Regions from separate parts of the Enterobacter cloacae complex sp. genome, predicted to be linked through region 3. Evidence: predicted binding sites of a transcription regulator. Region 3 holds the regulator's gene; each other region holds the start of a gene.
What was found. The regulator LexA, encoded in region 3, represses DNA repair genes until DNA is damaged. The targets are predictions, from matches to a motif close to TNCTGTATGTACATACAGNA.
Positions count from the first base shown of each region.

Region 1: DBR02_RS20460 (YebG family protein) is a predicted target of LexA. The motif match lies at 6,535-6,554, and genes of this name have one in related genera.
Region 2: umuD (translesion error-prone DNA polymerase V autoproteolytic subunit) is a predicted target of LexA. The motif match lies at 6,231-6,250, and genes of this name have one in related genera.

Region 1 covers NZ_LT991957.1:4,141,446-4,151,748, reverse strand. The annotation lists gene DBR02_RS20495 (YnfC family lipoprotein) at 1-292, opposite strand, end outside; gene DBR02_RS20490 (benzoate transporter) at 484-1,338, shown strand; gene DBR02_RS20485 (DUF1161 domain-containing protein) at 1,442-1,747, shown strand; partial or broken gene ynfE (selenate/tellurate reductase subunit YnfE) at 1,878-4,316, shown strand; gene DBR02_RS20475 (DMSO/selenate family reductase complex B subunit) at 4,327-4,944, shown strand; gene DBR02_RS20470 (dimethyl sulfoxide reductase anchor subunit family protein) at 4,946-5,800, shown strand; gene dmsD (Tat proofreading chaperone DmsD) at 5,845-6,459, shown strand; gene DBR02_RS20460 (YebG family protein) at 6,568-6,879, shown strand; gene DBR02_RS20455 (hypothetical protein) at 7,014-7,328, opposite strand; gene catA (type A chloramphenicol O-acetyltransferase) at 7,367-8,044, opposite strand; gene DBR02_RS20445 (LysR family transcriptional regulator) at 8,131-9,015, opposite strand; gene DBR02_RS20440 (alpha/beta hydrolase) at 9,130-10,257, shown strand.
Region 2 covers NZ_LT991958.1:198,105-208,407, reverse strand. The annotation lists gene DBR02_RS24735 (HAD domain-containing protein) at 1-509, opposite strand, end outside; gene DBR02_RS24730 (lytic transglycosylase domain-containing protein) at 592-1,131, opposite strand; gene DBR02_RS24725 (thioredoxin fold domain-containing protein) at 1,279-2,028, shown strand; gene DBR02_RS24720 (hypothetical protein) at 2,053-2,445, shown strand; gene DBR02_RS27055 (hypothetical protein) at 2,641-2,901, shown strand; gene DBR02_RS27050 (hypothetical protein) at 2,961-3,308, opposite strand; gene DBR02_RS24705 (DsbA family protein) at 3,679-4,488, shown strand; gene umuC (translesion error-prone DNA polymerase V subunit UmuC) at 4,534-5,787, opposite strand; gene umuD (translesion error-prone DNA polymerase V autoproteolytic subunit) at 5,777-6,211, opposite strand; gene DBR02_RS24690 (hypothetical protein) at 6,405-7,013, shown strand; gene DBR02_RS24685 (hypothetical protein) at 7,167-7,520, shown strand; gene DBR02_RS24680 (hypothetical protein) at 7,743-10,303, shown strand, end outside.
Region 3 covers NZ_LT991957.1:2,424,043-2,434,345, forward strand. The annotation lists gene malK (maltose/maltodextrin ABC transporter ATP-binding protein MalK) at 1-445, shown strand, start outside; gene DBR02_RS12095 (maltoporin) at 488-1,798, shown strand; gene malM (maltose operon protein MalM) at 1,913-2,851, shown strand; gene ubiC (chorismate lyase) at 3,024-3,521, shown strand; gene ubiA (4-hydroxybenzoate octaprenyltransferase) at 3,534-4,403, shown strand; gene plsB (glycerol-3-phosphate 1-O-acyltransferase PlsB) at 4,493-6,913, opposite strand; gene DBR02_RS12120 (diacylglycerol kinase) at 7,068-7,436, shown strand; gene lexA (transcriptional repressor LexA) at 7,545-8,153, shown strand; gene dinF (MATE family efflux transporter DinF) at 8,217-9,554, shown strand; gene DBR02_RS12135 (CsbD family protein) at 9,674-9,883, shown strand; gene zur (zinc uptake transcriptional repressor Zur) at 9,930-10,303, opposite strand, start outside.

The sequences.
Region 1 (10,303 bases), 1.7 Mb from region 3:
CGTAGTAGTTCGCATCCAGCACCAGCGCAACGCCCGTGTTAGCCTCCAGATCGTGCAGTTCAAGCGTATCGAAACACCCTTCCGTCGACATCGTGCCGGTCACGCGTTTGGAGACTTCACCTTTGTCGTTGAACAGCGTCTGGGTAAAATCTTTCACCGGGCCGCGAAGAGGATCAAAGTCAAACTCGTTTGAAAAACTCGCCATCTCCGGCGTAAATGACAGCGGCGCGGTGTTGTTGTCGCATCCCACCAGTACCGTTGCCAGTAGCGTTATCGCTGCGTATTTCTTCACATCATTTACCGTTCAGAGAGAGATACAATCATATTAGCAAATACAGGAACTTACATAACAGCACTTCATCTGCCTCTTTGCGCTGTGTAAATCCCTAGTTTGCATTGACGAGCCTTGTCAAAGTGGCTACTTTGAGCGCGCAAGATTCCACACAATTATAAAATCAGATTAATACATTTCGGGTTAACATCATGATTTACGACTGTTTTTTGTACTATGACGAAGATATGTTGCTCGACATCAGATTACATACGCTCGCTGATGTCGTTGACCGTTTTGTCATAGTTGAAGCAACACACTCTTTTACGGGCATACCGCGAAAGTTGCATTTCGATATGACTAAGTTTGCCAAATTCAAAGACAAAATTATTTACGTGCCTTTTGACGCGCAGCCTATTTTAAATAGTGCAGACAATACCCAGGTTGATGCCTGGGCAAATGAAGCAGCGCTTCGCAACTCCATTATGAACGGGTTAAAAGACGCGGCAGACAATGACCTGATTCTGGTGTCAGACGTTGACGAAATCTTCTCTCCCGACACGGTCAGGGCCATTAATCCGCGCGCGCTCTGCACGACTATTCATCAAAACGTATTCAACTATCAGTTTAATCTACAGGTTCACAACACGGATGGCACGCCGAGAAAATGTACGTTGCCCCGCGCGACGTCCTATTACAACCTGAAGCATTTCTTCCACGGTGAGCCTGAAACTTTCAGAAACTGGAAGCGTGCCCGCAAAGATAAAAACTGGTCATGGTTTAAATGGAACTGGTTAAAAATCAATAATAAGATTGTGAAAGATGGCGGCTGGCATTTCTCATGGGTAATGACCCCAGAAAGAATTTCCGAAAAAATGTCTACCATTTCTCACACCGAATACGATCTGCCGGAATTTAATAACCCGGAACATATCATGAAGGTTATCAGCAACGCTGAGGATATCTGGGGACGAGACCGAAAACTGGTCAAGCAAGAGGTATCAAAACGCAACCTGCCTGCTTATCTGGTAGACAATCAGCAGCAGTATTCGCAATTTATTTTATGAAGCAGGCAGGGCTCCAGGACAATTCAGAAAGAGACACACTAAAACAAAAGCTTACCCTAACCCTGCTATGCTTATTTATCTACACAGTGAAAAGGAGCTACAGATGAAACGGTTACCCTGGATTACCGCCCTGCTGTTAATGAGTGCTTCACCTGCGATTCTTGCGGCCCCGGACTCCTGCGAGCGCGTGAAAAGCGACATTCAGCAGAAGATTATCAACAACGGCGTGCCGGAGTCTGGCTTTACCCTGAACATCGTTCCGAACGATCAGGCCGATCAGCCGGATGCGCAGGTCGTTGGGCATTGTGCCAACGATACCTTCAAAATTCTGTACACCCGTACCAGCAGCGGCAATTACCCGGTAAGCGGGGCGGGAACGCAGGAGAATGCGCCTACTGAGCCGCAATGATTTTGCCACTCAATTCCCCTGATTTGACGAGGATTAATATTTAATACCTCCAAATAAGTAACACTCCCCCCATCATTAGCCCAGTTGTAGTCACGGGTGAAAATAATTATTACCAATGATGGGGTGAGTCATGTCCGAAGTTGAACATCACGGCGGGATAAGCCGTCGAGCTCTGGTTAAATCCACTGCCATAGGATCGCTGGCGCTTGCCGCCGGTGGGATCGCATTACCTTTCGGTTTGAAAAGCGCCGCCGCCGCAGTGCAAACCGCCGTGCAGCCCGCGGAAGACAAAGTCGTTTGGGGCGCCTGCTCGGTGAACTGCGGGAGCCGCTGCGCGCTGCGTCTGCACGTACGCGATGACGAAGTTTATTGGGTTGAAACGGATAACACCGGCGAGGATATTTACGGCAATCATCAGGTTCGCGCCTGCCTGCGCGGTCGTTCTATCCGCCGTCGTATTAACCATCCTGACCGTCTGAACTATCCGATGAAACGCGTGGGCAAACGCGGAGAAGGTAAGTTTGAGCGTATCACCTGGGAAGAAGCGCTGGACACCATCGCCGCCAGCCTGAAAGGCGTGGTCGAAAAATACGGCAACGAAGCGGTCTACATTAATTACTCCTCCGGGATCGTAGGCGGAAATATCACCCGTTCCTCCCCTTACGCCTCGCTGGTCGCACGCCTGATGAACTGCTACGGCGGCTTCCTTAGCCACTACGGGACCTACAGCACCGCGCAGATCGCCTGCGCCATGCCCTACACATACGGCAGCAACGACGGCAACAGCACCTCGGATATTGAAAACACCAAACTGGTGGTGATGTTCGGCAATAATCCGGCGGAAACGCGCATGAGCGGCGGCGGGATAACCTACTACCTCGAACAGGCACGCGAACGCTCTAACGCGCGGATGATCGTTATCGATCCGCGCTACACCGACACCGCCGCAGGGCGCGAAGACGAGTGGATCCCCATTCGTCCGGGCACCGATGCCGCGCTGGTGGCGGGTATCGCGTGGGTGCTGATTACTGAAAATCTCGTCGATCAGCCTTTCCTCGATAAATACTGCGTGGGTTATGACGAAAAAACCCTGCCGGAAGGCGCACCTGCTAATGGTCATTACAAAGCCTATATTCTCGGCCAGGGTGATGACAAAACCGCGAAAACTCCGGAGTGGGCGTCGCGCATTACGGGCATCCCCGCCGATCGCATCATTAAGCTGGCCCGTGAAATCGGTTCGGCGAAACCGGCCTACATTTGCCAGGGCTGGGGCCCGCAGCGTCAGGCCAACGGGGAGCAAACCTCCCGCGCCATCGCCATGCTGCCGATCCTGACCGGCAACGTCGGCATTAACGGCGGCAACAGCGGCGCGCGCGAATCGACCTACACCATCACCATCGAACGCATGCCGCTACCGGAGAATCCGGTGAAAACGCAAATCTCCTGCTTTAGCTGGACGGATGCCATTGTCCGTGGCCCGGAGATGACCGCCCTGCGCGACGGCGTGCGCGGCAAGGATAAGCTCGATGTGCCAATCAAGTTCATCTGGAACTACGCGGGTAACACCCTCATCAACCAGCACTCCGATATCAACAAAACCCACGACATTTTGCAGGATGAGAGTAAGTGCGAAACGATCGTCGTCATCGACAACTTCATGACCTCTTCCGCGAAGTATGCCGATATTGTTCTGCCGGACCTGATGACCGTTGAGCAGGAAGATATCATCCCCAACGATTACGCCGGCAACATGGGCTACCTGATTTTCCTCCAGCCGGTTACCGCCCCGAAGTTCGAGCGCAAGCCCATCTACTGGATCATGAGCGAAGTGGCGAAACGCCTCGGACCGGATATCCATCAGAAATTCACCGAAGGCCGTACGCAGGAGCAGTGGCTGCACTATCTGTACGCTAAAATGGTCGCCAGAGATCCCCAACTGCCGTCCTACGACGCGCTGAAGAAAATGGGTATTTATAAGCGCAAAGATCCGAATGGACACTTTGTGGCCTATAAAAAATTCCGTGACGATCCGGACGCCAATCCACTCAAAACCCCGTCGGGGAAAATCGAAATCTACTCCAGCAAGCTGGCGGATATTGCGGCAACCTGGGAGCTGCAAAAAGACGAAACCATTACCCCGCTGCCGGTTTATACCCCAACTTTCGAAGGCTGGGACGCGCCCGAGCGCAGTAAATTCCCGCTGCAACTGTTCGGCTTCCACTTTAAAGCCCGCACCCACTCCAGCTACGGCAACGTGGATGTACTCTAGGCCGCCTGTCGCCAGGAGGTGTGGCTTAACCCCGTGGACGCCGGGAAGCGCGGCATTAAAAACGGGGACATGGTGCGCGTGTTTAACGACCGCGGCGAAGTGCGCATTGCCGCCAAAGTCACGCCGCGCATCATGCCCGGCGTGAGTGCGATGGGCCAGGGCGCCTGGCACTACGCCAACATGAACGGCGATCGCGTCGATCGCGGGTCTTGCATCAACACCCTGACCACGCACCGCCCGTCACCGCTGGCGAAAGGCAACCCGCAGCACACGAACCTGGTGCAGATCGAGAAGGCATAAGGAATAGACAATGACAACCCAGTATGGATTTTTTATTGATTCCAGCCGTTGCACCGGGTGCAAAACCTGCGAGCTGGCCTGCAAGGATTACAAGGACCTGACCCCGGACGTCAGCTTCCGTCGTATTTATGAATACGCGGGCGGCGACTGGCAGGAGGATAACGGCGTCTGGCATCAGAATGTCTTTGCCTATTACCTGTCGATTGCCTGCAACCACTGCGAAGATCCGGCCTGTACCAAGGTCTGCCCGAGCGGGGCAATGCACAAGCGCGACGACGGCTTTGTGGTGGTGGACGAGGACGTCTGCATCGGCTGTCGCTATTGCCACATGGCCTGCCCGTACGGCGCACCGCAGTACAACGCCGCCAAAGGCCATATGACCAAGTGCGACGGCTGCCACAGCCGCGTCGCGGACGGCAAAAAGCCCATCTGCGTCGAGTCCTGCCCGCTGCGCGCGCTGGATTTTGGCCCGATTGAGGAGCTGCGCAAAAAACACGGTCAGCTTGCCGCCGTCGCGCCGCTGCCGTCTGCGCACTTCACGAAGCCGAGTATTGTGATCAAACCTAACGCCAACAGCCGTCCGACGGGTGACACCACCGGCTACCTGGCCAACCCGAAGGAGGTGTGAGATGGGAAGTGGATGGCATGAATGGCCGCTGGTGATCTTCACCGTTTTCGGGCAGTGCGTGGCCGGCGCGCTAATCGTGATGGGTTTCGCCTGGCTGAATGAAAAAGAGGAAGCGGCTAAACGGCGCATCGTTCGCAGCATGTTTTTTCTCTGGGTAGTGATGGGTATTGGGTTTATGGCCTCGGTACTGCACCTCGGCTCCCCACTGCGCGCCTTCAACTCGCTTAACCGCGTGGGAGCGTCAGCGCTGAGTAATGAGATCGCAGCGGGTTCAATCTTCTTTGCCGTGGGCGGTTTCTGGTGGCTGGTGTCGGTTATCGGTAAAATGCCTCCTGCTTTAGGCAAAATCTGGCTGGTGGTCAGTCAACTCCTGGGGGGCGTTTTTGTCTGGGCGATGACCCGGGTCTATCAGATTGATACCGTTCCGACCTGGTATACGGGCTACACCACGCTGGCCTTCTTCCTGACGATGGCGCTTGCTGGTCCGCTGCTGGCCGCGCTGCTGCTGCGGGTTGCAAACGTGACATATAAAGGTACCGTTGCCGCCTCCGTCAGCGTGCTGGCGCTGCTCGTCTGCGTGGCGGTCGTCGTGTTGCAAAGCAATGCGCTGGCGACGATCCAGAGTTCCATCCAGCAGGCCAGCGCCCTGCTGCCGGATTATGGTTCGCTTCAGGTCTGGCGCATCGCGCTGCTGGCGGCGGGCTTAGGCTGCTGGATCTGCCCGCTGATTCGGCGTCAGGAGCCGAACACGCTCGGCCTGTTGGCAGGTTTTGTGCTGGTGGCGCTGGGTGAACTTATTGGCCGTGGGCTATTTTATGGTCTGCATATGACCGCAGGGTTAGCGATTGCAGGTTAACACAGGCGCGCGGGACCGCCCGCGCGCAAGTAAGGAAAGTTGTAATGAATGACGTCTCACATCGCGAATCGTTCGCGTTCAGCGCCCGGGTACTGGGCGCGCTGTTTTATTTTGCCCCGGACAGCGAACAGACTGCGCCGCTGGTGAGTGCCCTGACCGTCGGTGACTGGGTGCAGGACTGGCCGCTGCCGGAAGAAAGCCTGCTGCCCGTCGCCGCTGCGTTTAAAGCCCCGTCGGACGAAGCGTTGAAGGACGCGTGGCAGCGTCTGTTTATTGGCCCATATGCCCTGCCCGCTCCTCCGTGGGGCTCCGTCTGGCTCGATCGCGAGTCCGTACTGTTTGGCGATTCGACCCTCGCGTTGCGTCAGTGGATGCGTGAAAACAATATCGCCTTTGAAATGCAGCAGAATGAGCCGGAAGATCACTTCGGCACGCTGCTGATGCTGGCGGCGTGGCTTGCCGAGAACGGTCGCGACACAGAACGCGACCAGCTTCTGGCCTGGCATCTGATGCCTTGGAGCACGCGTTTCCTGACCGTATTCGTTGAAAACGCGGCCCATCCTTTCTACGCGGCGCTGGGTAAACTGGCTCAACTGACCCTGGCAGACTGGCAGTCCACTTTGCTGATCCCGATTGCAGAAAAAACACTGTACCGATAACAGCGCCTGGCTTGCACATCCGTTGTGCTAGCCAGTTTCGCACATTTTTGCTGCAACACCACTTCGCAACTGTTATACTGTATATAATTACAGTACCGGAGGCGCAAAATGGCTGTTGAAACAAAATTTGTTGTCGTAAGAAAGGGTGAAGAGAAAATGACATTTGCCAGTAAGAAAGAGGCTGACGCTCACGACAAACTGCTCGATATGGCAGAAGCGTTCACCGACTGGCTGTTGCAAAGCGAAATGCAGTTGGATGAAATGCAGGCGGAGAACCTTGGACTGTATCTCGCCGAGCAGAAAGAAGCTGTTCAGCATATCCTGCGTACCAGCAAGCTTCCCGAGCGCGATGCTGCAACGGATAAAACAGCGTCGGATGCGGATGGCAGTAAAAAAATCCGTGCCGTTAAAGCGGCCTGATCGTCAGAATCCCCATCACTTGTCCTGCCACCGTGAGCTGGAAACGGCTCACGGCTTTAACATTGTCGGCTTACAGAACGTCGCGCTGGATATTCTGCCTTTAATTCATCCAGCGTCACCATAAGAAGGGCCTGTTATCTCGATTTGTCCGCCTCAACATTTACGCTAACGTTCAGCCTTTTTGCTTCAATGGTTAACATTTTTTGGGCCAAAGCCATATCACCCCCGTGCACTTTATCTATAAGATTTTGTACAAGGGTCATCATCAGGAAATGTTTATTCGCGGGACAGAAATCTGTCATAGTGATTCCGTTATCCTTCAGGCGTTGATGCGCAACCGTCTCTGTCTCTGCAATTATTTCAGCTACTTTCTCATGCATGATGTCGATCTGCTCAAAAACAATGCCGTTAATCATTTCAATCTGTTCTGGCGTAAAATTCGGTTCCATCAATTCCCCTCGTCAGGCGTAGGTTAAAAACACGTGCATCACACGGTGAGCGCTTCGGAATGGCGCGGTAAATTATCACATAACTCTTGCAACTCATTGATCAGCCTTGCCAGGTGGAAACCATCGCACACAGAGTGATGGACCTGAACGGCGAAAGGCAACAAGACTTTTCCATCCTGGTTATAGTATTTTCCAAAGGTGAACATGGGAGCAAAAAAGTTCTGCATGTTAGCCACGTTGATATTAAAACTGGTAAAACTCGCCCACGGAATATCCGATATGAAGAATATATTTTCCCGGGACTCTTCTTTAGGCCAGTAGGCAAGATTATCACCATAGCGAGAAACGTCTTCTGCATAAACGTTCTGAAAGTGAGCAATATTCCCGTCGAAGTGACTCCACAACGATGAAAACGTCTCCGTTTCTTTATGGAAAAGGGTATAGCTTGGATGCACCTCCTTCCATATTACAAGTTCATTATCCTTCATAGCCATACGGAACTCAGAATGGCGATTAACGACTGTGGCGATAATAGAAATAATCGAAGGATAAAATTTCCAGCCAACCTGTTTGATATGTTTCAGCAGCGCCGTAATATCCAGCTGAACCGTTTGGTTAATCGTGCATTGAGCAAAGCTCTGAAAGACTTCAAAATGCTCTTTCCTTGCCCAACTTGATAAATCTACAGCCGTATATTCTGGCGTTAATTTTGTCATTTCTTAGCCTTAATTGAGCAGCGCTATATAAAAGAGTAGCGTAACACAAACCCAGGAGCTGTATAGACGGCAGCGCAGAGGCACCCCTAAATTTTCAGCGTATCGATTACCGCTCTCAGCGCCGGGGATACGTTGCGGTGCGGGTAATAGAGGTAAAGCCCGTCCATCCGCAGACTGTAGCGCTGCAAGACCCTTATCAGCGTCCCGCGCTCCAGATCGTCAGCCACCAGCTCTACCGGGACATAGGCCAGCCCGAGTCCCAGCCGCGCGGCTTCGGCCTCCATGTAGCTGTCCGAAAAGGCCCATTGTCCTTCCGGGCGGTGCGCAATACTCTTTCCGTCCTGAATGAGCTCCCATTGATAGTGGCGACCGTCGGCGAACTGATAGGCAATGCAGGGATGCGAAGTCAGATCAGCAGGCACCTGCGGGAAACCATAGCGCCGGAAATGCGCCGGGGCGGCAACCACGGCCATCTCCATATCGGGCGTAATGCGCACGGCAATCATACCTTGCCCCACCTCCGGCCCCAGCCGGACGCCCGCATCGAACCGTTCGGCAATAATGTCCACGAACCGGCTTTCATTCATTAATTCCAGACGAATATCCGGGTAACGCTGTTTGAATATAGCGAGCTTTGGCAGCAGACATTTTTCAATAGCGTGCTGGCTGGCATTAATGCGCACCGTGCCGGAGGGCGTCTGGCGGTAGTGTGCCAGTCTGGTTAGCCCGGTATCGAGCGCATCAAAGGCGGAGCCGGCAGTCTGGTAAAGCTGTTCTCCGGCGTGGGTCAGCGACAGCTTGCGCGTGGTACGCACCAGAAGCTGAACGCCCAGCCGCTCTTCCAGCTCCCGCACCGATCGGCTGATCCCGGATTGTGCCAGCCCGAGCCGCTGTGCGGCTGCCGTGAAGCTCCCCTCCCGCACCACCTGGATAAACAGATACAGCTCATTGTAGTTCTCCCGCTTTGCCATTACGCCTCGCGAATCTATAACAAAATGATATTAATTCTAGCAGCCCTTGGCCTCTAATCAGCACTATTACTGCTAATTATAATGACCGCATAACAACAACACACGGTATCTCTTATGAAAACATTCACCCAAAAACTATCCGTTGCGCTGCTGCTGTGCGCATCATTAAGTGGAGTGACGACAATGAGTTATGCAGAAACGCTAAATCCAAACGCCCCCGTTTCCATGGTAACTACCTGGGATAAAACCTTCGCCGAGAGCGATAAAGTCATTCACCGCAAGGTGACGTTCCAGACCCGATACGGGATCACTCTGGTGGGCGATCTGTACCTTCCTAAGAACCGCGGCGACCAGAAGCTGGCGGCAATTGCCGTCAGCGGGCCGTTCGGTGCGGTTAAAGAGCAATCCAGCGGTCTGTACGCCCAGACCCTGGCTGAACAGGGGTTCGTAACCCTGGCCTTCGACCCATCCTATACGGGTGAAAGTGGCGGCCAGCCGCGTAACGTTGCCTCCCCTGATATCAACACCGAAGACTTTAGCGCCGCAGTGGATTTCCTGGGGCTCCAGAAAGAAGTCGACCGTAATCGTATCGGCATTCTTGGCATTTGCGGCTGGGGCGGTATGGCGCTGAACGCGGCATCCATGGATACCCGCGTGAAGGCGGTCGCCACCAGCGTAATGTACGATATGAGCCGCGCGATGGGTCACGGCGTGGGCGACGGGAAAGATCGCTATTCAGCGGCTGACCGTCGGGCCGTGTTGGAGTATCTGAACGCCCAGCGCTGGAAAGATGCCGAGAGCGGCACTTTCGCCCATGGCGGTCATGATATTAATGTCGATGAGAACGGTAAGGTGACGGCAGCCGAGCGTATTCTGCCGGAAGCATTGCCCGCCGATCCGCATCCGGTACTGAAAGAGTTCTACGACTACTACCGTATGCCGCGCGGCTTCCATGCCCGTTCCGTAAACTCCACCGGCGCATGGACCGCGACCATGCCGTTGTCCTTTATGAATATGCCGCTGCTGAGCTATGCCGGGGAGATCGCCATCCCGACGCTGATCGTGACCGGTGAAAATGCGCATTCTCGCTATTTTGCGGAAGATGCGTTTAAGGCCGTTGGCAGCAAACAGAAAGAGCTGGTGATTGTTCCGGGTGCAAACCATGTTGATCTCTACGATAACGTCGCAGGAAAAATCCCGTTCGCGCACTTTGAGCAGTTCTTCAAAACCAGTCTGAAATAAGCTCTCAGCCCCCGGCAATCACGGGGGCGGTATTTTTGCCCGTCAG
Region 2 (10,303 bases), on a different replicon from region 3:
GATTCGGTGAGGCCCGTGTAATAATCGGTTTTGTGCAAATGCGGATAACCGGCCGGAAATAATGATTCGTCGTCATCAAGGCAGATAAATGCTTTAACTCGATGTGAAAAGACAAAGTCCTCACACTCGGCAGCCCGCACACCAGTCTGTCCGTGTTTTAAATATACCGAACCGGTTGCACCTATGATTTTGTCTCTATAAGGCACCCGGAACAGAGATTTCAGATAACTTGTATTAGCGCACTCACGCCATGAGCTGGAGATAACAATCACCATGGCAGGGCAGTTATCCAGCAATTTCTCTAACAGTGGCATTCGCTCAAAGGTTTCATTTTTACACCTGTGGCAAACCCCATCGAAATCTAAGAAAAGCACGACATGCGAATCAGGGAGAGGGGCCCATAAACCAGCTGTTGTTTCTTCATGAACACATACTTCTTCATGATGAGGGTTTTTCTGGATCAAGAAAGAAGAGAGAATCTTAAATAAATTTCTTGCAGAAGAAGACAATATATTACTCCTGAGTCAGTGTGAAATATTTGTGGTGGTTTACCCAAGCCACTCGATGATCTTCTGTAATATCGGGTTGTATTTATTTAACAACAGGAGTCGGGTTTTGCTCCGGGACATTTTTAGCTATATGGCCATTGTATCGAGGAGGTTGCTGGGTCCATTGATAAAGCTCACCCATCCCGTTACGCTGCTGGATCCGGCGATTGTACTTTACCATGAAGTTAAATATGTACTTTGCACGTACCTTTGGGGTTTTGCTGTTGTAATCTGCAATCCCTTCAAACACATTGCCCTTGCGATCAACAATTTTTCTATAGAGCCACCATGTTCCAACCCAGAAACTTGCGCAAGCATCGTAAGCCAGAACCCGCCACGTTACCGTCGGGAAATGCTTTTTTATTTCAGGTAGATTGGATGAGTTGATCTGCATTGGGCCAATATCATAAGTGCCGTTAGTATTCCTGCTGAAAGTACCAACCTTACCGCCTTCATTGTCAAACAACGTAAAAACCAGTTCAGCATCAATTCCGAAGTAGCGGGCGGCATCCGTAATGCACTGAGTGTAAATCTCATCAGGAACGGGAATAGGTTTCACATCATCTGCTGGTGGTGTAAACACAACGATTTCTCCACTGAATCTACGTTTTATCTATTCTCCCATATATCTATCGACTTTCTTTCGGCTTTACCCGTTGATTTAAGCGTTTAAGCAAAATTCTGGAATTTTGGGGCGTGATAATATTAGTGCTCGATTTAAGGAGCGGAAATGAAAAAAATTATTAAGGCATCGGTATTACTTCTTTCATTAAGTACCGCCTTCACGATGAATGCCGAGCCGGTTAATACAATGGTACTGCCAGATGCAGCCCGGGATAAGCTCAAAGCCATTGGGCTTTCAATCGAGCACGTCGAACCCTCGCCAGTAAAAGATATTTTTACGGTGATTTCCAGGGAGGGGGTAAGTTACGTGAGCAAAGACGGAGATTACATTTTTACCGGAAGCTTATTCCACGTGAAAGGTAAAGATGTGGTAAACACCACTGAGCAGGCCATTTTAATGGGCGTCCGGGAATTCGCATCCAAAACAAAATCCATCGACTACAAATCACCAAACGAAAAATACCGGCTTGCTATCTTTACCGATATAACCTGTGGATACTGCCAAAAACTGCATCATGATCTGAAGTCTTATCTTGATGCCGGTATTTCGATTAAGTTTCTTGCATTCCCACGTGCAGGACTGAACTCGGTAGTAGCCGGGAACATGGCCAAAATCTGGTGTTCAGCAAAGCCAAACGAAGCTCTGGATGCAGCGATGAATCCGGTTTCAACTATCCCGGAAGGACGTCCTGATGAGGCTTGCTTAAACATTATCAAATCGCATTTCCAGGTGGCCTCAACAATCCCGCTGCAAGGTACTCCTACCATGGTGACACTAAGCGGCAAACCGCAGTTATTTACGGGGTGGCTGAGCCCGGAAAACCTGGTGACCCAAATGGGCGCTGCGCAAAAGTAACTTTTCCGACTGTAAGAGGTGTGTATGAAATCTACTTTACTGAGTACGTTAATGCTGGTTGCTGTAGGTGTACAGCCCGTTTTCGCTGCACAATGTCAGTACGGAGCCTGTGGAACGGAAAACGATCCCGGAATCGGATTTCTGATGTCATCGGTACAAATGGATAAAGGTGAACATCTAAAGGAACTCTCTGGTGTTGCGACCACAGGTGACACCATCTCTAAAAAGATGGAAAGCTACCTGGGAAATAAAAAGCTCAAGGTAAACACCGACAGTACCCGCAAGGGGCCGGGTAATACCACCATCAGGCCTACAGATGAGCTCGCCCCAACGAGGCAACTAAAAGTTATCCGGCCCGAACTGGTAAAAAATCCCGATTCGCAGCTCGTGGTAGCTTTCAATGAGCGCCTGGCCTGATTTATTGACTGAGAGCGTCCAGAAGGAAAAAAGATGTCGATACTCAGTAGCTTCGTCATCAGAGCAACGGGGATACCTGACAAAAAGTATCTCCGGGATCCCGTAATAAAACGTTGTTATAAACGTCTGAGTCGTAGGGTGCCTGCTCTAATGACGGGGTGGCTTCTGTGCATTCTGGGTTCAGGGTATGTCAGTATGGCACTGGAACAGCCTGATAGCACTGTATTACTCAGTCTGCTGCTGTTGTATGTTATGTCAGGCATTTTACTGATGCAGTTCCAGTATATGTATTCAGAGCGAAGCATAGGCTACAAGTTCTACCTGGAAGTGCTTATGAATGCAGCTGCCAGTACTCAACATAAAGAACAGTTACAGTATCTGTTCATTAATAAGCCCAATTCCATCACGATGGGCGATCTTTACCGACTTTATGATTTTAATGGGGGAGGGCGATAGCCACGTTAATGTGCGTGTCCAAAAGTCACTTTTGAACATTCTCTTCCCGCCGTCTGCTTTCAGTTCCAGGGGATCACTGCAACATAATTTCCGGAACGCAGCGGCGCATCAAATTTATCAGTAAAGGCGTCGATCATTGCTGAATAAGCAATGCTGTCTGACGGCACAGGTGCATTGCTTTGCATACTCACTTTCAGAACCTGCTTTGCTCCTTTCGCTGACGGGTATACCTCGACATCCAGCTGTCGCATATAGTGCATCTGCGACATCGTCTCAGTGCCTATTACCCCATCGACTGGCTTGTAGTCATAGTCAGTATGCAATTCGCCATGCTTGTCAGTTCTCGTTGTCTTTTTATCTACAACGTAGCCTGTCACCCCAGTAAGAAGCTGCTCGCTATACTGCATGTTCTCCTGTGAGCTGCTGATTCGGAACCTGAGCACATAATCTGGCTGGTGAGTGGAAATAATGACTCCTTTTTTTGCTAATCCATCAGCAAAACGGCCTGAAAACATTCTGGACTGAATACTTTCGTCCGGAGGGACTATCTGAAACCTTTTATTTGTAACAGGACGAGGCATTAGATCGTACGCATCTACCTGGTTTGCGAAATGATATCCGCATCCACTCAAAAGCATTGCGGTTGTGAGTATAAAGCCCTGCCTAATCATCCTTTAATCTCCAAAAAGCATTGTTTCACGAATAATTCCGATTTACCGGGCCAGTATAATCCATCGCAGGTTAATAACTAACAGGCTGAAAAGCATAAAGGTAGCTATGTCTAAAGAATTTTATTTAAAACCGATGGCCACGATTTTAATTTCTGCGGTTATTGCTACCGCTGCCTCGGCGTTAATCACGGCAACTTATTTTAAACCGAAGGTGCTCAGTGAGGAAGAAATTGGCAAAATTGCCGCTACTTACCTGGTAAAAAATCCCCATTATTTAGTGGAAGCAGGTAAGGCGCTGGAAAATCAGAACGTGAGTGCCTCAGTGGAACGAATAATTCCATATGCGCCAGCTCTGCTGGATACCAAGGAGACGCCAAACATCGGCCCTGATGACGCCGACGTCGCGGTAATCGAGTTCTTCGACTATCAGTGTATTTACTGCATGCGGGTTACACCTGTTGTTGAATCGGTAATGAATCAGAGCAAAGATGTAAAATTCTTCTTTAAAGAATTCCCGATTTTTGCCGGTTCAAAACCTGTATCTGCCATGGGGGCCGCTACGGGTCTGCACGTCTATCAGAATTTCGGTGCTGAAGCCTATCGTAAGTACCACAACAACCTGATGGCTGTGGCTCATACCTTCATGACCTCTCAACGCAAATTCGAACTCACTGACTTTAATACTGTGGTGGAAAAGTCAGGGTTTAACAGCACGTTTTCTGACAGGGAAAAAAACCGGTATGAAAACGTGATCTCCGGCAATATGCAGCTGGGCGAAGCGCTCGGGATCACCGGCACACCCGGTTTCATCATTATGAATATGAAAAAGCCGAATGCGGCGACTACCACATTTATCCCCGGGGCTATGGACGCAGCAACTTTGCAGGGCGCAATCGAAAAAGCTCGCGGGGCCTAAAGTTACTTTCACATTTGATGAGTACGGCCATGCCGGTCATGGCCGCTACGCTTTTACAACGAGTAATTCATCCCAGCGGGTCGTATATCTCGGTGATAGCATGGCCTGCTTCATACGAAAATCCTGTTGAATGCCTTCCCCCAGTAAAAACAGAGCTCCGCGCTTTTCTTTATTGAACCGGTCCATAACTTTCATCAGTGCCTGACTGCCAGGCCTGGCCGGGCGAGTATCAAACAGGCTGAGTTGCTCTGTGCCGTCAGTCATAGCGGAGAGCATTACCCCTGCTTTCGCATACGCTATCCCGGGTCTGTAAATGCGGTTCAGGATGGTCATGGCTGCATCAACCAGATCGCGGGTGTCCTGTGTAGCGGTAAGCGGCTCGATACCACAATTGCTGTAGCGGTTTTCACCTTGCGCATAATTGCTACTCTGAATGAAGACTGTGATTTGACGGGTCCACGAGCCATCCTTGCGCAGCTGCTCTGCCGCCCGGGCGGTAAAAAATGAAACTGCCTCATGTAGCTTGCCTATCTCATTAAGGCGCTGACCAAAACTTCTGGAAACGATAATCTGTTGCCTGACAGGAGGAGACTCGTGCAGCCGGAAACATGGTTCGCCATGCAGTTCCCGCCAGGTACGCTCGATTTCAACGCCAAAGCTTTTACGTAAAAAGCGAACGTCGCTATTATAAAAATCACCGGCAGTGATGATCCCGAAAGCCGACAGGCGTTCACTAATCTTTCGACCAATACCCCATATTTCTCTGGTACTGATCAGGCTCAGGAGCTTCCTGATCCTGGCCTGATCAGTCAAAACTACAACCCCGCCTGTAGCTGCCCATCGTTTGCTCGCATAGGTGCATAATTTAGCGAGGGTTTTGGTGCTTGAACAACCCACACCACAGGTAAGGGACAGATTATGAAGAAGTGTACTTCTGATCAACCGGCCGTAATCTTCATAATCTATTATCTTGTTCATGTTTTTCAATAACATGAAATTTTCATCTATGCTATATCGACTCGATTGAGGCGCGAAGCTTTCCAGCGTTTCATGGAAGCGATTTGAGTAGTCTTCATACAAAGTAAAGTTAGAGCTCCGGACTTCGATCCGGTGTTGCTGAATCAAATCCCTGCACTTAAAAATTGGGGTCCCACGCTTAATACCAACGCTTTTAGCCAGTTTATTCATTGCAATGACGGACGAATCGTTATTGCTGGCTATGATGAGCGGCTTTTTTGACAGCTTGGGATCCATCGCACACTCAAATGCCGCATAGGCTCCGTTAATATCAACGTGCATGTACATGGCTGAACTGATTCAGTGCAAAGGTGACGACGCCCCATATCTCAAGGGATTCAGGATTTACACGTATCGGCTTATAGGCTGGATTAGAAGGCATCAAAAGCAGCTCAGGATACGTGTGTAAGATCTTTACCGTAAACTCTCCATCCACCAGCGCAACGACGATAGAGCCGTGTCGTGCTGTTAAAGACCGATCCACAACCAGTATTGCTCCATCATTGATACCGGCATTGATCATACTGAGGCCCGCCGCCCTGACAAAGAAGGTTGAGGGGCGGTTGCGGACTACATATTCATGCAAATTTAATTCATTATCTTCATGCCCGGCGCACGGACTCATCACTCCACAGCTTAGTAAATCACTGAAAAAAGGTGCCATTTCGTAAGGCTTGTTGCTAATGTGCTCAAGGATAACAGACATAGCTACACTCGAATTCTTGTACTGTATGTATAAACAGTATTGCGAGTTGAAGAGAAAAGATCAAATCTCTCCGGTAACGCTATCAAGCCTGACGAAAAATTAAGCTTTATCATAAACATCAAAAACCATCTTTTACCGATAATGGCGAGCTGGCCTACGAAGAAGGTATACAAGCTAGGATGAAAGGATTCTGATGCTCCTCCCACCAAATTTTTTATCTCCTGAAGACCAGGCTGAGTACGATGCTTATATGGCAAGGTTCAGCGAGGTAAATCACTATTATGAGCATTGCACTGTCCCCGTGATTGACTGGTTTTTTAAACAAGCAACCGAGGCGCTGCATCATGGTCTATGGTTACCGGCCTGTACGAGCTTTCTGAATGGGATCGAAACATCACTCAGGGTTACGCTGAAGTTGAAATCAACTGTTAACGTTCAGCAGTCAGTTCCTGTACTGGTGGACTTAGATGGTACGTCAGTAATGAGTAACGCTTTAATGCGAAAGGCTAAGCAGGAAGGGATGCCGATAGAATTACTGTCATTTCCAGCCGAGAAGAATATGTTGGCAAAGATAGACGCTGGTAAAAAACCTGAAGCAGATATCGTCAGGCTTAGAAATAGTCTATGCCATGGCAACATTCTGGAGTTCATTATGAGTGTTAAAGTCGGTTCTCCAGATCCCATACGAATTTTTACTCCTGGTAACTGCTGTGGTTTAGCGCTTTTACTTTCGGCCTTATCGAAGAAATGGACGGTAGGCTTGCATCAATACTGGATCGACAACAATCTGACGTCCTGCTGAAACCTCATAAATCATGCCTACTAAAGTCACGTGCAAAAAAACGTTGTAGCATGATATGTTTAAAGTCAAAACAGTGGGTTCTATGTTTTGACGGCAAACATGATATAACTAATACTTCATAAGTAGATATCAATAGTCATAATGGAGTGAACTATGAAATTAAAAAATATTCTGCTGTGTGCGATGATGTCAGTCGCTTTTGGCTCCTCTGCTAATACTACACATAAAGTTGAAAACGAACCTATCCCAAACATTATTCTTGATGGTAAGGTTGATGATATTTGTAAAGATGCAAGCATCCGAACTGAACTTAATCATGATAAAGCAAAGGAACTGGTAACCACCAACCTGAAGCAGGCATTACCATTAAATACGGTACCGGATAAGTTGGATGAAGTTGCAGAAGCCTTTGTAAACCGCGACAAAGGCGCTTCAGAAACAGCAGACCATTGCCTTGTTAATGTACGTAATAAATACTGGGAAATGTATCCCTCTGAAGATAAGTAGCATTTATTATTAAAGGCTTCACTTAAGAAGCCTTTTTTAACCCTTTGCGAAACCTGCTTTAAAAGCAATGCGCTATTCATATCTAAGAATCTATTTAATTAATGAATAATAGTGGACGGATTCATTTCTAGTGAATGCCGAAGTTGGTGTTTTTTGAGTTATTAGACGGTAAGTGCAATCTGGTATGATTCACCTAACATACGAATCTGGAAGGAAAGGTATATGGGTGACCTGGTCAGCAAAAATAACATTGACCGTTTAGAGCGATTTCATTCTTTGCTGGCGGGTCAGTACTGGACGTCCACTGACAGCATCCCTGAAGAGGGTATTGTGGCAGGGGATACGCTGCTCATTACGTCTTTGCGTTACGTTGAAGATAAGCTGCACACAGTGATTCTACGCGCCCATCCCCGCGTTTACGGTCAGACTGTAGCTATTGTCACTGAAGACAGCAGCGGCAACCGTAGGGAACGTGGCAAAGAAATGCGAGAGCATCGCTTCCTGGTTAAGGATTTTCTGTCCAGTTTTGTATTTGAACCCGACCATAAGGTAATCCGGGATGCTGAACTCAGACAAGCTCAGGAAGAAGTGAATAGCCTACAGGCATCGCTTACAGCCCTCGTGAGCGATGCTCAGGGGCTCCGTGACCTTGCGATTGAGCAATTAGGTACAGATGACCGTGAAAACCCTGTGACGGGCCTTAGCGTTGCGTTAGTGCCCCCACAAGAGCAGCAGGCGGTAACCTCACTGGCGATTGGATCAGTTCAAAATGCTCTGTCCTCTGGTATTTCAGATACCCGCATTGAACAAATCAGAGAAGCGGCCTTAAAAGAAGGGCAGATCAGCACAGCCATCAGCAAAATCATCACACAACGAACGCAGGCAATCGCTAATGCCAGCAAAAGAATGCTGCCCTATTTCGAGGAAGTTGCAGCGGCAAGTCTGGCCACTACAGAAGAAGCCATGGAATATGTGAAGAAAATCCACGATGGCGTTGGCAGTCTGGAACTGTATACCGGCAAAGACGTTGAGGTAGTGAATATCGTGAAGGGTGAATCCGCTCCATCACACCTCCCGCTCCAGGTCGTTCAGGCAAAGCTGATGGTGGATGAAGAGCTGGCCGTATGGTGCGATCTCGATAGCTGGTTCGACTTCTCTGATATGGAAAAATTTCATGAAACTTTACGAACCAGCCCCGGGCTGGTGGAGCAGATTTTTCCGTCCGAACGTTCCATCGTATGTATGGCCACAACACGACGTTATATCGATTACCGCGATCCCTGGGAAAATCATGTCCGCAATGACAGGAACCGGGTTGTATTCCTTCTGGTCCGGGACGGTCAAAATATTCATCAGGTTTACTCTTCGGTAGAAAGCCATCTTGGGGCTTCGCAGCTATTCCCTTCCGCCAGCGAACAGGAAGCACATTTCCAGGGGATTGATGGCAGCACCATAAAGTTTGAGGACGTCAGTTATACCGACCGACTGAAGCAGCATGATCTTATGGCACTTCACTACCGTCGTTTCCTGATCCTTATCTGCGGCCTCGATCACCGGCTCAAACTATTTGGTGATTTCTATGATACCAATACCCCTTACAGTTTTCTGAGCCTTGAGTTCCAGGAACGGTACTTCCAATTTCTGCACGACAAAGACGGTTCTGGCCTTTTGGGTATGGCTGAGACACGGCCGTCTCTGCAAAGTTATCTTGAACAGGCAAACTCATGCCTTCAGTCCGGATCCCGGGTAATGTGCAACTGGGATTCGTTGATGAACCCAGTGACAGCACCAGGAGCAGTTCAGGAAGACAACAGCTACTCTGGCTATAAATGGCTTGGGAGAACCCATAAAAACTATGAGCCGGTTATTGCATTCCGTCAGGGAGACGATATCTGTGTCAACGCAACAGTAAACAGATACTCAACGGATCGAGATTTCAATTGTAAGGTGAATTTGTCTTTATTTAAGGAGTCCAGCAGGAATGATGCTGAACTGGGTTTCCTGTGCATGGATACCATTAAAGCGGAGGAGCTCGAATGGTACATTCACAGACGTAAATTCAGGTCTAATCACCTGTTTTACATTCGCTTCTTCAAGATGGCTTTAAATTATATTCGTGCCGAGCGTGAGGCAGAAGAACCTTACCGGCAGATGCTGAGCCAGGCTCTGGCCGATGGAAATATTGGCCAGCCTAATCTGAGATCAGAGTTGATAGATCGATGCATTGTAGCCTGGCGAGCTGATAACAGGGGGGCGACGCTGGAAGCTGCCATGAGTACAGAGAAGGGCTCCAAAGAGCTCCTGAACCAGCTCTATATGCTCGCTGATGTGGGGCTCAAACATCTTCCCGGGGTTCGTAATTTTATTAGCAGCAAAGGCTATGAGCTGGTCAGGTTATCGGTAAATGCTTCAGGGAAACTTGTTGCATATGCCGCACCAGCAAATTTTGAATGCGACAACCGGATGGAAGGGCATGCCTGGGTTCATCGAATGGTACTTGCTACATCCCGAAATGTCTTAAACGTCACTCATCAACGTTTTGCGAAAATGAAACACTTCTTACCAGCTGAAAACACCCTGTTCGAAGATGAACAGCTGGTGGCCACATGGTCGGGCAAAAAGACTGCTTTCAAAAGCTTCGAAGAGAAGCAGCGTTATTTTGATACATGCTCCCGTGGCGCTCAGGCTCTTAAGCAGTTTTTAAAGCTGAACGATCCGGTGATTTACACCAATCTGCTTGGCCAGTGGATTGAGGCCTATGAAAGTATCAATGAAACCAGTGA
Region 3 (10,303 bases):
TCACTACCCGGCAGACCGCTTTGTAGCGGGCTTCATTGGCTCGCCAAAGATGAACTTCCTGCCCGTCAAAGTGACCGCGACGGCGATTGAACAGGTACAGGTGGAGCTGCCAAACCGTCAGCAGGTCTGGCTGCCGGTCGACAGCGCCAACGTACAGGTGGGGGCCAATATGTCCCTTGGTATCCGTCCTGAGCATCTACTGCCAAGCCACATTGCGGATGTGACGCTGGAAGGTGAGGTTCAGGTCGTCGAACAGCTTGGTCACGAAACACAGATTCATATCCAGATCCCCGCCATCCGTCAGAACCTGGTCTACCGCCAGAATGACGTGGTGTTGGTAGAAGAGGGTGCCACATTCGCTATCGGTTTGCCGCCAGAGCGTTGCCATCTGTTCCGTGAGGATGGCACAGCATGTCGTCGGCTGCACAAAGAGCCAGGCGTTTAAGCATTCCAATTACAAAGAAAAGCAATGATCTCAGGAGATAGAATAATGATTACTCTGCGCAAAGTCCCTCTGGCTGTCGCCATTGCGGCAGGCATCCTGTCTGCCCAGGCGGGCGCCGTAGACTTTAAAGGTTATGCTCGTTCCGGCATCGGCTGGACCGGAAGTGGCGGTGAACAACAATGTTTCCAGGCAACAGGTGCACAAAGTAAATACCGTCTCGGTAACGAATGTGAAACCTACGCCGAGCTGAAGCTGGGCCAGGAAGTGTGGAAAGAAGGCGACAAGAGCTTCTATTTCGACACCAACGTAGCGTACTCCGTTTCTCAGCAGAACGACTGGGAATCCACCAGCCCGGCCTTCCGTGAAGCTAACGTGCAGGGTAAAAACCTGATTGAATGGCTGCCAGGCTCTACCATCTGGGCCGGTAAGCGTTTCTATCAGCGTCATGACGTACACATGATCGACTTCTACTACTGGGATATCTCTGGTCCTGGTGCCGGTATTGAAAACATCGATCTGGGCTTTGGTAAGCTCTCTCTGGCCGCCACCCGTTCTTCTGAGTCCGGCGGTTCTGCAACCTTCGCCGATCGTGACGCGAACGGTGACCGTATTTATGACAACGTGGTACCAAACGACGTCTTCGACGTTCGCTTAGCCGGTCTGGAGACCAACCCGGGCGGTACGCTGGAGCTGGGCGTTGACTACGGTCACACCAACATTCCTGACGACTACTATCTGCAACCTGGCGCCTCTAAAGATGGCTGGCTGTTCACCGCTGAACACACCCAGAGCATGATGAAAGGCTTCAACAAGTTCGTGCTGCAATACGGTACGGACTCCATGACCTCTAACGGTAAAGGTATTCCGCAGGGCGGCAGCATCGATAACGACGGCTCTATGTGGCGCGTGCTGGACCACGGTGCAATCACCCTGGCAGACCGTTGGGACCTGATGTATGTCGGTATGTACCAGAACATCGATCGTGATAACAACAACGGTACCGAGTGGTGGACCGTGGGCGTTCGTCCAATGTTCAAATGGACGCCGATCATGAGCACCCTGCTGGAAGTGGGCTACGACAACGTTAAGTCTCAGAAAACTGACGACAAAAACAGCCAGTACAAAATCACCCTGGCGCAGCAGTGGCAGGCAGGCGACAGCATTTGGTCCCGTCCGGCTATCCGCGTCTTCGCAACCTACGCGAAGTGGGATGAGAAATGGGGCTACGCGAACAACGACTCAGGTGCAGGTTACACCTCTGGCGTAGCGTATAGCGACACGTCCGCGAAAACCTTCAGCCGTGGCGACAACGATGAGTGGACCTTCGGCGCCCAGATGGAAATCTGGTGGTAATTCGTCAAGCCTGACGTAATAACCTGAAAAGAGGGGCGTAAGCCCCTCTCTCCTTAGGGTGCTGCGCGCTATTGCCTGGCCACCGCAGCGCTCACGCTATCAGAGGTAATAACAATGAAAATGAAGAAAAGTCTCGTCGCGCTGTGCCTCTCTGCGGGGCTGCTGGCCTGTGCGCCTGCGGTCACCTTTGCAGATGTGAATTTTGTTCCTCAAAATACCAGCGCTGCGCCAGCGATTCCGGCGGCGGCGCTTCAGCAGCTGGTGTGGACACCAGTCGATCAATCAAAAACGCAAACCACTCAGCTTGCTGCGGGCGGCCAGTCGCTGAACGTTCCCGGCATCAGCGGCCCGGTTGCGGCGTTCAGCGTGCCCGCTAACATCGGCGAGCTGACCCTGACGTTGACCAGCGAAGTGAATAAACAGACCAGCGTTTTTGCGCCGAACGTGCTGATCCTCGATCAGAACATGACGCCATCGGCCTTCTTCCCGAGCACCTACTTTAGCTATCAGGAGCCGGGCGTAATGAGCGCTGACCGGCTGGAAGGCGTTATGCGCCTGACGCCAGCCCTGGGCCAGCAGAAGATCTACGTTCTGGTGTTCACAACCGAAAAAGATTTGCAGCAAACCACGAAGCTGGTCGATCCGGCAAAAGCCTATGCGAAAGGCACCGGTAACGCCGTCCCGGATATTCCAGACCCGCATGCCCGTCATACCACCGATGGCCTGATTAAGCTGAAAGTCTCTACCAACAGCGCCTCCAGCGTACTCGTAGGCCCGCTGTTTGGTTCATCTGGCCCGGGCCCGGTAACGGTGGGCAATACTGCCGCGCCTGTTTATGCCGCACCAGCCGCAGCGCCTGCCGCAGCCCCGGCTCCGACGAAAAAAGCCGAGCCGGTGCTTAACGATACTGAAACGTACTTTAACAACGCCATCAAGCAGGCGGTCAAAAACGGCGATGTCGACAAAGCGCTGAAGCTGCTTGATGAAGCCGAGCGTTTAGGTTCAACCACTGCCCGTTCCACCTTTATCAGCAGTGTAAAAGGCAAGGGGTAACCGTCTCCCCACAGTGCTGATTTTGTCAGTAGTTTAGTGCGCCTTAACGGGCGCACTTTTTTTGGCTTAGTTGCATCATTGTTGCGATAGTGATCGCTAAATTTGGTTTGCTCGTCCTCATTTCGCCAATCTGCGATACAATGCCTTTACGTTATGTATCGGAGAGTCTGGCATGTCACACCCCGCGCTAACGCAGCTGCGTGCGCTACGCTATTTCGACCAAATACCCGCGCTTGATCCGGAGCAGCTTGACTGGCTGCTGCTGGAAGATTCCATGACAAAACGTTTTGAGCAACAGGGTAAAACGGTCACGGTGACGATGATCCAGGAAGGATTTGTCTCGCCTGAGGAGATTGCCAGCGAGTTGCCGCTCCTGCCGCAAGAAGAACGCTACTGGCTGCGTGAAATTTTACTGTGTGCGGATGGCGAGCCGTGGCTTGCCGGGCGAACGGTGGTTCCCGAGTCTACACTTTCCGGGCCGGAGCTGGCACTGCAACGCCTCGGCAAGACGCCGCTTGGGCGTTATCTGTTCACCTCGTCTGAACTGACCCGTGATTTTATTGAAATTGGTTGCGATGCCGATTTATGGGGGCGCCGTTCCCGTCTTCGTTTGAGTGGCAAGCCGTTAATACTGACGGAACTCTTTTTGCCTGCATCGCCGTTGTACTAAGAGGGAGAGAAAATGGAGTGGAGTCTGACGCAGAATAAGCTGCTGGCCTATCACCGCTTAATGCGTACCGATAAACCGATTGGCGCGCTGCTGCTGCTGTGGCCGACCTTATGGGCGCTGTGGGTTGCCACGCCGGGCATACCGCCGCTGTGGATCCTGGCGGTGTTTGTGGCGGGCGTCTGGCTGATGCGCGCTGCGGGCTGCGTGGTAAACGACTATGCTGACCGAAAATTTGATGGGCATGTTAAGCGCACCGCGAATCGTCCTCTGCCGAGCGGTCAGGTGACCGGGAAAGAGGCGCGCATCCTGTTTGTCGTGCTGGTGCTTCTCTCTTTCATGCTGGTGTTAACGCTTAACACCATGACTATTCTGCTGTCCGTTGCGGCTCTGGCGTTGGCCTGGGTCTACCCGTTTATGAAGCGATACACCCATCTGCCGCAGGTGGTATTGGGTGCGGCATTTGGCTGGTCGATCCCCATGGCATTTGCTGCGGTCAGCGAGTCTGTTCCGCTCAGCTGCTGGCTGATGTTCCTGGCAAATATTCTGTGGGCCGTTGCGTACGACACCCAGTACGCGATGGTCGATCGCGATGACGATCTCAAGATCGGCGTTAAATCGACGGCGATCCTGTTTGGCCGTCACGACAAACTGATCATCGGCATATTGCAGGTGGCGGTGCTGGCGCTGATGGTGGCGATTGGTCGCCTGAACGGGCTGAACTGGGAGTTTTACTGGTCCGTGCTGGTGGCGGGGCTGCTGTTTGCGTATCAGCAGAAGCTGATCGCGAAGCGCGAGCGTGAAGCCTGCTTTAAAGCGTTTCTGAATAACAACTACGTCGGGCTGGTGCTGTTTATGGGGCTGGCGATGAGTTACTGGTCATAAAAAAGCCGGGTGGCGGCTTCGCCTTACCCGGCCTACGATTTAGCAGAACATGTAGGCCGGGTTAGCGTTAGCGCCACCCGGCTTTAACATCATTCGCCCTGCGTCGAACTCTCAATCGTCAGACGCACATCCGAGGTAATCAGCTCTGCCAGCATCTGGTAAACCTTTATCGTCTCTTCCGGCTCGGCATCGCCCGTATCGCTAATATACCCTTCGTCGCGCAGCGTCAGCACCAGGGAGCTGAATACCGCTTTGTCGAAGAATTCCGGAGCGTTAATGCCGTGCAGAACGGAGAGGCGCTGAGCCAGCGTCCGGCTCTCTTTTTCCAGCGTACCGCGGTTGATTGACGGATTTGCACTCAACAACCAGAAGGTGATGGCGTAGCGCTGCAACGTCTCACGCGCGCCGGATGCCAGTAGCTGCAAGGTACGAGAACGTGACGGATTGATATGCAGTTCATCATCACTGATGGTAATCAGCCCCTGACGATGCATTTCTGCGGTCATTTTATCGAGCTCTGCCGCCAGCTCATCTTCACCCCAGCGCAGGAACAGCTCCGCTTTCAGCATCGGATAGATGGTCTGAATATGGCGCAGCAACTCCTGACGCGAAATGCGGCGGTGCTGGGTAATGATGGCTGCCATCAGCGACGGCAACATCAGCATATGCGTGATGTTGTTACGGTAGTAGGTCATCAGCACGGCCTGCTCACGCGGCAGAATGATGATGTCACCGATGGTATCTTTCTCCACTTCGAACTTGTTCATCTGCAACGCGTGATCGATAAGCTCGCTGGCGGTAGCAGACGGCACGGTCGAATCCACGGAGTACGGCACGTTACGCATGATATAGAGGTAGCAATCAATCTGCTCGGTCAGCTGCTCGCGGGTCAGTGAACGCTGGCGAGAAGCCAGAAGCGCGGTACAGCACAGGTTCATGGCATTCGCCGCACCGGCATTGTTGATGCGTACCATCAGTTCGGATGCGATGCCGTTGACCGTCGGCGTCAGCCAGGCCGGACGCACCGCTTCGATAGGATCGATAGATTCGCGCCACTCCGGAACATGATGGTTCAGATACGTCATCAGCGGCAGGGGCTCGCCAAAGTTCACGTAGCCCTGACCGAGGTTGCGCAATTTGCTCAGCCCACGCAGCATCTGCGGCAGACTCTCTTTCTCTTTGGTCGCACCGCGCAGCTCTTTCGCATAGGTACCCACTTCCATCACGTGTTCATAGCCGATGTAGATAGGCACCAGCGTGATAGGACGCGTACCGCCGCGCAGCATCGCCTGAATGGTCATCGACAGCGTGCCGGTCTTCGGATCGAGCAGTCGGCCCGTACGGGAGCGCCCGCCCTCCACGAAGTACTCAACGGAATAGCCGCGGCTAAACAGTTCGCCAAGGTATTCACGGAACACGGTGGAGTAGAGCTTGTTGCCCTTGAAGGTACGACGAATGAAGAACGCCCCCAGACGGCGGAAAATCGGGCCTGCTGGCCAGAAGTTCAGGTTGATACCGGCGGCAATGTGTGGCGGCACCAGCCCCTGGTGATAGAGCACGTAAGAGAGCAGCAGGTAGTCCATGTGGCTGCGGTGGCAGGGCACGTAGACAATCTCGTGGCCGTCATGCGCGAGCTGACGCACGCGCTCGGCGTTGTGGACGTTAATCCCCTGGTAGAGGCGGTTCCACGTGAAGCCGAGGATACGGTCTGAGAGACGAATCATCTCGTAGGAGAAGTTCGCGGCGATCTCTTCCATCAGCGCGATCGCGTTCTGCTGCGCTTTCTCGTGTGAAATTTTCTTGCTGCGCGCTTCGTCTTCTACGGCACGGGCAATCGCTTTGGAAGCGAGCAGCTTGTTGAACAGATCCTGACGTGCCGGGAGACGTGGACCAACGGCCGCCAGGCGCTGACGTGCAAAGTGCATACGCGCAACGCGCGCCAGCTTTTGCGCAATGATCTTATCGGTGCCGTGTTCATCCGCCATGCGGCGCAGTGAAACGGAAGGCGAGAAGCGGACAAAGCTGTCGCGTCCCAGCCAGGAGACGGCGAAGAACTTCTGAATGCCGTTGAGCATACGCAGAGGCGGGTTCTCTTCCCCTTTTTCGCGCCCCGGACGACGACCAAACATCACCGACACCGGCACCATCTGTACGTCCAGATCGGGGTTGCTGCGGTGCAGATCGAGGTAATCATGGAACAGCTTAATGGACTCTTCTTTCGGCGTGTAATAGGTGAACACGCGCGGCCCGCCATGGATGAACACGTAGCGCGGCAGTAGCGTACCGTCGACTTCCAGGGGTTCAAGCGGGTCAGGTAAATCGTGCGCCAGACATTGAGCGCGAAGCGTAAGCAGGTCTGCCTTCGAGTTATAAGGCAAAACGTACATAATAGGGCGTGACGTATCGAGCCCTAATTCCAGCGCGGGTTCTGCTGGGATAGACTTACTTTTTACCAGTACGCTTAATGGTAAATTAAGTAATTTGTAGTAAATTCGTGGCCAGCCGGACATAAACGATGTAAAGCCTCTGGTTAATAATGCAATTGCGGCGCAAGGATAACAGAAAGCGCGCAAAATTTCTGTTGTTACCCGTCATACTTCAGGTTGCAGCAAAACGCGCTGAAGCTTTAGTTACTGACGCTATTTCTCATAAAAGGTTCTTTAGATGGCCAATAATACCACTGGGTTAACCCGAATCATTAAAGCTGCCGGTTATTCATGGAAAGGCTTTCGCGCCGCATGGGTTAATGAAGCCGCCTTCCGCCAGGAAGCGGTTGCCGCGATCGTTGCAGTTATCATCGCCTGCTTCCTTGATGTTGATGCTATCACCCGCGTGCTTCTCATCGGTTCTGTCCTTCTGGTGATGATAGTGGAAATTCTTAATAGCGCTATTGAGGCCGTTGTTGACCGGATAGGGTCGGAATTCCATGAACTGTCTGGCCGGGCGAAAGACATGGGTTCCGCTGCCGTGCTGCTGTCGATTATCACCGCGGCGATCACCTGGGTCACGCTGCTTTGGTCGCATTTCCGATGAGCCTCGAGGAATAATTAAGTCCCTGGTTTTTTGTGCAGTTTTTGGTTCCAAAATCGCCTTTGACTGTATATACTCACAGCATAACTGTATATACACCCAGGGGGCGGTATGAAAGCGTTAACGACCAGGCAGCAAGAGGTGTTTGATCTCATTCGGGATCATATCGGCCAGACGGGTATGCCACCCACGCGTGCAGAAATTGCACAGCGTCTGGGCTTCCGTTCTCCTAATGCTGCCGAAGAGCACCTTAAAGCGCTGGCGCGTAAGGGCGTGATTGAGATTGTTTCCGGTGCCTCACGCGGTATTCGTCTGCTGGTGGAAGAAGAGACCGGTATTCCGCTGGTGGGCCGCGTCGCCGCAGGTGAACCCCTGCTGGCACAGCAGCATATTGAAGGGCACTATCAGGTTGACCCAGGCATGTTCAAGCCGAGCGCCGATTTCCTGCTGCGCGTTAGCGGAATGTCCATGAAAGATATCGGTATTCTGGATGGCGATCTGCTTGCGGTACACAAAACGCAGGACGTGCGTAACGGGCAAGTCGTGGTAGCGCGCATTGATGATGAAGTGACGGTTAAGCGCCTGAAAAAACAAGGTAATACCGTTCAGCTTCTGCCAGAAAACAACGAATTCTCCCCAATTGTGGTGGATCTCCGCGAGCAGAGCTTCTCCATTGAAGGCCTGGCGGTAGGCGTTATCCGCAACGGTGAATGGCTGTAATCTCTTCCTGACAGGCTGTAGCTCCTCTACAGCCTGGCCTATTTTCTGATTCCGGTAATTTCCATGGCATTGCTAACTTCTGCCGATAAGGCGTTGTGGCGTCTTGCGCTACCGATGATTTTTTCCAATATTACCGTTCCCCTGCTGGGGCTGGTGGATACGGCGGTAATCGGGCATCTGGATTCGCCGATTTATCTGGGCGGCGTCGCGATCGGCGCAACGGCGACCAGCTTCCTCTTTATGCTGCTGCTCTTTTTGCGCATGAGTACAACAGGCCTGACGGCCCAGGCGTATGGTGCAAAAGATCCCCTGCGTCTGGCGCGTGCGCTGGTTCAGCCGCTCATGCTGGCGTTCGGTGCCGGCGCGTTAATCGTCCTGTTGCGTACGCCGCTCATTGATCTGGCGCTCCATATTGTGGGCGGCAGTGATGCCGTGCTGGAGCAGGCCCGGCGCTTCCTCGAAATTCGCTGGCTCAGCGCGCCCGCTTCCCTGGCAAACCTGGTCCTCCTGGGCTGGTTACTGGGCGTGCAGTACGCCCGCGCGCCGGTGATCCTGCTGGTGGTGGGCAACCTGCTTAACATTGTGCTCGATCTCTGGCTGGTAATGGGACTGCACATGAACGTTCGCGGCGCGGCGCTGGCCACGGCGATTGCTGAGTACGGTACGCTGCTGATCGGTTTGTGGATGGTCTGGCGCGTGCTGACGATGCGCGGCATCACCCTCGATCTTCTGAAAACGGCCTGGCGCGGCAATATGCGTAAGCTGCTGGCGCTTAATCGCAACATCATGCTGCGCTCGCTCCTGCTGCAACTCTGTTTTGGTGCGTTAACCGTTTTTGGTGCGCGGCTTGGGCCAGAAATCGTCGCGGTCAACGCAGTGCTCATGACCTTACTGACCTTTACCGCTTACGCGCTGGATGGTTTTGCTTACGCCGTGGAGGCGCATTCCGGGCAGGCATACGGCGCGCGTGAAAGCGGCCAGCTACGCGAGGTGTGGCGGGCTGCCTGCCGTCAGGCGGGTCTGGTGGCGCTGATCTTTGCCCTGGTTTACGCCTGTTTTGGTGGGCATATTGTCGCGCTACTTACCTCGCTGCCCGCGCTTCAGGCGCTTGCCGATCGCTACATCCTCTGGCAGGTGGTATTACCGGTGGTGGGCGTGTGGTGCTATCTGCTGGACGGCATGTTTATTGGCGCCACGCGAGGGGCGGAGATGCGCAACAGCATGGCCGTCGCGGCGGCGGGCTTCGGCCTTACGTTGCTGTCCGTGCCGTATCTTGGCAATCATGGCCTGTGGCTGGCGCTGGCGGTTTTTCTCGCATTGCGTGGCCTTTCGCTGGCCGTTATCTGGCATCGTCACTGGCGAAACAATACCTGGTTTCCTGCCCGACACGATATATCGTAGCGGTTAAAGATTCCGAATATAAAAATAACTTCCGAATCCTTAACTACAATAATAATCACGTCCAGCAGAAAAGAACGAAGCGGACGATACTCATAGACGCTTAACACGAGGACACGATTATGAATAAAGACGAAATCGGCGGCAACTGGAAGCAATTCAAAGGTAAAGCGAAAGAACAGTGGGGTAAGCTGACGGATGACGATATGACCGTCATTGAAGGTAAGCGCGATCAGCTGGTAGGTAAAATCCAGGAGCGCTACGGTTACGAAAAAGATCAGGCGGAAAACGAAGTCAAAGACTGGGAAACCCGTAACGACTACCGCTGGTAACCGGCACTATCCCCAAGGGCGGCCATGAGCCGCCTTTTCTTTGGCCTTAACGCGGCTTTTTCTTCACCAGGATTGAGTGATCGTGCTGACAGGCATCCTGATGGCGGCATGACTCCACCTCCACGCAGGCAGAACATAAACCGTGTGCTTCGATTACGTTATGGCGCAGGGCAAAGCCCATTCTGGCCGCCAGCGTATGCATAATATCTTCCACCCCTTCCGCACACTCCTCCTTCACCACGCCACAGCGATCGCAGATAAACATGGCGGACGTGTGGGTCGGCTGGTCAAAAAGATGGCACAGCACATAGCTGTTTGTTGACTCCACCTTATGCACAAACCCTTGTTCCAGCAGAAAATCCAGCGCCCGATAGACGGTTGGCGGTTTTGCCTGCGGCTCGCTTTCACGTAACAGGTCGA